2 regions of the Streptomyces sp. NPDC008150 genome follow, and region 2 is predicted to be linked to the other one. Evidence: riboswitches for the same ligand, from Rfam matches in the RefSeq annotation. Region 2 holds a riboswitch; the other holds the start of a gene.
What was found. Region 2 has a riboswitch for glycine ahead of gcvT (glycine cleavage system aminomethyltransferase GcvT). Riboswitches for the same ligand answer to the same signal wherever they lie in the genome.

Region 1 (2,193 bases), on a different contig from region 2:
CACGACGTGACGCACACCGAGTACGGGCACGGCTGGGTGCAGGGCAGCGGGCTGGGCCGGGTCACCGTGCGGTTCGAGACGCCGTACTCGACCGCGCCGGGCCGGGTGCGCACCTTCCGCACCGACGACCCCGGCCTGGAACCGGCCGAGCCGCTGCCCCTGGTGGCCGGGGCGGGGCTGGAAGGGGTGCCGGAGCCGGGCCCCGCCGGGGTGGGCGGGGCCGGCGGGGAGCGGTCGTGACGTCCGCCCCCGCGGGAGTCAGGCCGGTTCCTGGCCCGCGACCCGGCCGAAGTCGCGGTCCGGGAAGGGGGGTGCGGCGGCCACGTCGAGGCCGTAGTGGTGGTAGAGCTGGAGCTCCTGGTCGGGCGAGAGATGGCGCCCGACGCCGAAGTCGGGGGCGTCCTTGATCAGGTCGCGGTCGAAGGGGATGCGCAGGGTTCCCTCGACGACCTTGCTGGGCTCCAGGGGCACGAAGGCGTCCCGGGAGAACAGGCCGGTGCGTATCGCGGCCCACTCGGGTACGCCCGTCGCGTCGTCGAGGTACACCTCGTCGACGGTGCCGATCTTGTTGCCCGTGCGGTCGAACGCTTTGCGGCCGATCAGGTTGCGCGGATCGATGTCGGTCTGCACGTGCCCCTCCAGGTGGTCGCAACTGGTCCGTAAGCACTACAAAAGAGCACATTGGGGTGTACGGCCACTCGAAGGACCTCGTGCGAGAGCCGCTGGTAGGCTGGCTGCGGCTGCTGATCCCGTGCGGGAGAGCCCTCCGGGACCGTTCCGGGGGCGCCGAAGGAGCAAATCCTCCCCGGAAACTCTCAGGCCCACGTACCGCACGGACGAGGTCACTCTGGAAAGCAGGGCAGTGGTCGCCGACGACCTCCGCCCTCACCGACGGTGAAAGCCGGGAGCCTTCGGGCACGCCCGGTGAAGCTCTCAGGTTGAGATGACAGAGGGGGAGGCCGTCCGGGTACCCGCGCCGTGGTACCCGTCCAAGGTCGTATCGACCAGGAGGCCTCCGCCATGACCGCCCACCGCACCCCGCTCTCCGAGCTCGAACAGGGCATCCCCTTCGAGCAGCGTCACATCGGACCCGACCAGGAGGCGCGGGCCAAGATGCTCGCGCAGGTCGGATACGGCTCCCTGGACGAGCTCACCGCCGCCGCGGTCCCGGACGTGATCAAGAACGCCGACGCCCTGGACCTGCCCGGCGCCCGCACCGAGGCGGAGGTCCTGGCCGAACTGCGCGGCCTCGCCGACCGCAACCAGGTGCTCGGCTCCATGATCGGCCTCGGCTACTACGGCACCTTCACCCCGCCGGTGATCCTGCGCAACGTGATGGAGAACCCGGCCTGGTACACCGCGTACACGCCGTACCAGCCGGAGATCTCGCAGGGCCGCCTCGAAGCCCTGCTGAACTTCCAGACCGTGGTCGCCGACCTGACCGGCCTGCCGACGTCCGGGGCCTCGCTGCTCGACGAGGGCACGGCCGCCGCCGAGGCCGTCGCGCTGTCGCGGCGCATGGGCCGGAACAAGAAGGGTCTGTTCCTGGTCGACGCCGACGCGCTGCCGCAGACCGTCGCCGTCATCCGGACGCGCGCCGAACCGGCCGGTGTCGAGGTCGTCGTCGCCGACCTCGCCGACGGCATCCCCGCGGACGTCGCCGAGCGCGAGATCAACGGCGTGCTCGTGCAGTACCCCGGGGCCTCCGGCGCCGTGCGGGACATCAAGCCCCTGATCGAGCAGGCGCACGGACTCGGCGCGGTCGTCACCGTCGCCGCCGACCTGCTCGCCCTCACCCTGCTCACGTCGCCCGGTGAACTCGGCGCCGACATCGCGGTGGGCACCACGCAGCGCTTCGGCGTCCCCATGGGCTTCGGCGGACCGCACGCCGGCTACATGGCGGTGCGCGAGAAGTTCGCGCGGAGCCTGCCCGGCCGCCTCGTCGGCGTCTCCGTCGACGCCGACGGACACAAGGCGTACCGCCTCGCGCTCCAGACGCGCGAGCAGCACATCCGCCGCGAGAAGGCCACGAGCAACATCTGCACCGCGCAGGTGCTGCTCGCCGTGATGGCCGGCATGTACGCCGTCTACCACGGTCCGGACGGCCTGCGCGGCATCGCCCGGCGCACCCACCGCTACGCCACGCTGCTGGCCGCCGGGCTCACCGCCGGCGGCGTCGAGGTCGTGCACGGC
Region 2 (2,193 bases):
GCGGTCACGGTCGAACCGACCTCGGGGAGCTGCGCGTAGACCACGTCACCGAGCGCGCTCGCGGCGTACTCCGTGATGCCGACCGTCGCGACGCCGTCCTCGGCGCCCGACAGCCACTCGTGCTCCTTGCTGTAGCGCAGCGTCTGGGGGTTGCTCATGGGCTGGGTTCTCCTGTACGCGGTGAAGGTGAGGAAGGGGGAGAGGCAGAGGGGGGAGGGGATGGGACGGGCGGAACGGTACGGAACGGGCGCGGCGGTGCCGCCCGGTGCCGTCGTCCCGGTGCCGCCCGGGTCCAGTCTGGCTACTTCTGGCGCTTGTAGAACGGCAGCGCCACGACCTCGTACGGTTCGTGGCTGCCCCGGATGTCCACGCCGACACCCGTGCTGCCCGGCGCGGCGTGCGCGGCGTCGACGTACGCCATCGCGACCGGCCTGCCCAGCGTGGGGGAGGGGGCGCCCGAGGTGACCTCGCCGATCACCCGTCCGTCCGCGACCACGGGGTAGCCCGCCCGCGGCACCCGGCGGCCCTCGGCGACCAGGCCGACCAGGACCCGCGGCGGCTGCTCGGCGGCGCGGTCGGCCGCGGCGCGCAGGGCCTCGCGGCCCACGAAGTCGCCGTCCTTCTCGAACTTCACGACCCGGCCGAGGCCGGCGTCGAACGGGGTGAGCGACGTCGACAGCTCGTGTCCGTACAGCGGCATGCCGGCCTCCAGGCGCAGCGTGTCGCGGCAGGACAGCCCGCACGGCACCAGCCCGGCCGGCGCGCCCGCCTCGGTCAGCGCCTGCCAGACCTTCTCCGCGTCGCCGGGCGCCACGAACAGTTCGAAGCCGTCCTCGCCGGTGTAGCCGGTGCGCGCGATCAGCGCCGGGACGCCGGCGACCGTGCCGGGCAGCCCCGCGTAGTACTTGAGCCCGTCGAGGTCGGCGTCGGTGACGGCGGCCAGGATGCCGGGGGACTCGGGGCCCTGCACGGCGATCAGCGCGTAGGCGTCGCGGTCGTCGCGCACCTCGGCGTCGAAGCCGGCGGCCCGCTCGGTCAGCGCGTCGAGGACCACCTGGGCGTTCGAGGCGTTGGCGACCACCATGTACTCGGTCTCGGCGAGCCGGTAGACGATCAGGTCGTCCAGGATGCCGCCGTCGGCGCGGCAGATCATCGTGTAGCGGGCGCGGCCGACGCCCACGGAGGCGATGTTGCCGACGAGCGCGAAGTTCAGCAGGGCCGCGGCCTGCGGGCCGGTGACCGCGATCTCGCCCATGTGCGACAGGTCGAACAGACCGGCCCGGGTGCGCACGGCCAGGTGCTCGTCGCGCTCCGAGCCGTACCGCAGCGGCATGTCCCAGCCGGCGAAGTCGGTCATCGTGGCGCCGAGCGAACGGTGCAGCGCGTCGAGCGCGGTGTGACGGGGGGCGTTACTGCTCATCGGTCGGTCTCCCAGGGCGACGGGGGCCCCTCCCGCGCGAACGAAGCCGGGCGTGAGGGAGCAGAGGTCGTTCCTCCCCATCTGTCATCGGAACCTGAGAGGTTCGCCCTGACCGCACGACACGACGTCGCCGGACAGTGACTTGCACCGTGGGTGGGACCGCTACGAGGGCGGTCCGCTTTTCAGATGTGCCTCGCCCGCGCGGTAACGGGGCCTGAGAGATTCAAGGGAGGTACTTGCTCCTTCGGCGTCCGGGCACCCGAGGGGCGACCGGAACTCTCCCGCGCGGATTCAAGCGGCCGGTATGCAGTTAGGCGCGCACATCATCGCACGCTCCCGCCCGGGTCCGGCAGGCGGTGCGGCAGGGGGACACGTCACATCCGGCCCGGTCGGCGCCGCCGCGCGCGCCCACCGCCGCGCCCCCTTGTGACAGCCCTGTTGCGCGGAATCACCGAAACGGGGAAGACGTCGCATTACCTTCTCTTTACGATCGGCGGGAGGGCAACCGGTGGCCGGTACGGGGAGGACGCGGGTGGACGGTCGGGCGGACAGTCGGACGGACAGTCGGGTGGACAGTCGGGTGGACGGGAAGACGGGACGTAGGAGGGCGGGACGTACGGCGGGGGAGCGCGCGGCGGTGCCGCACACGGCGGCCCGCGCGCTCGCCCTGCCGGGGCAGGCCGTCGCCCTGCCGGGACGGGCGGACGCGGTGCCGCGGGGGCGCGCGGAGCGGACGCCGGGCGTGGTGCGCGACCTGCGCGGACGCGCCGGGC

Region 1: linked by a shared signal. The riboswitch ahead of gcvP (aminomethyl-transferring glycine dehydrogenase) and the one ahead of gcvT (glycine cleavage system aminomethyltransferase GcvT) in region 2 are both predicted to bind glycine.

What each region holds. Positions count from the first base shown of each region.
Region 1 is NZ_JBIBHJ010000005.1:472,596-474,788, reverse strand. Features, by position in the region: gene ACFZA0_RS16345 (DNA polymerase IV) at 1-240, shown strand, start outside; gene ACFZA0_RS16340 (PRC-barrel domain-containing protein) at 259-630, opposite strand; glycine riboswitch at 745-841, shown strand; gene gcvP (aminomethyl-transferring glycine dehydrogenase) at 1,021-2,193, shown strand, end outside.
Region 2 is NZ_JBIBHJ010000008.1:304,186-306,378, reverse strand. Features, by position in the region: gene gcvH (glycine cleavage system protein GcvH) at 1-158, opposite strand, end outside; gene gcvT (glycine cleavage system aminomethyltransferase GcvT) at 302-1,420, opposite strand; glycine riboswitch at 1,613-1,714, opposite strand; gene ACFZA0_RS21755 (AAA family ATPase) at 2,109-2,193, shown strand, end outside.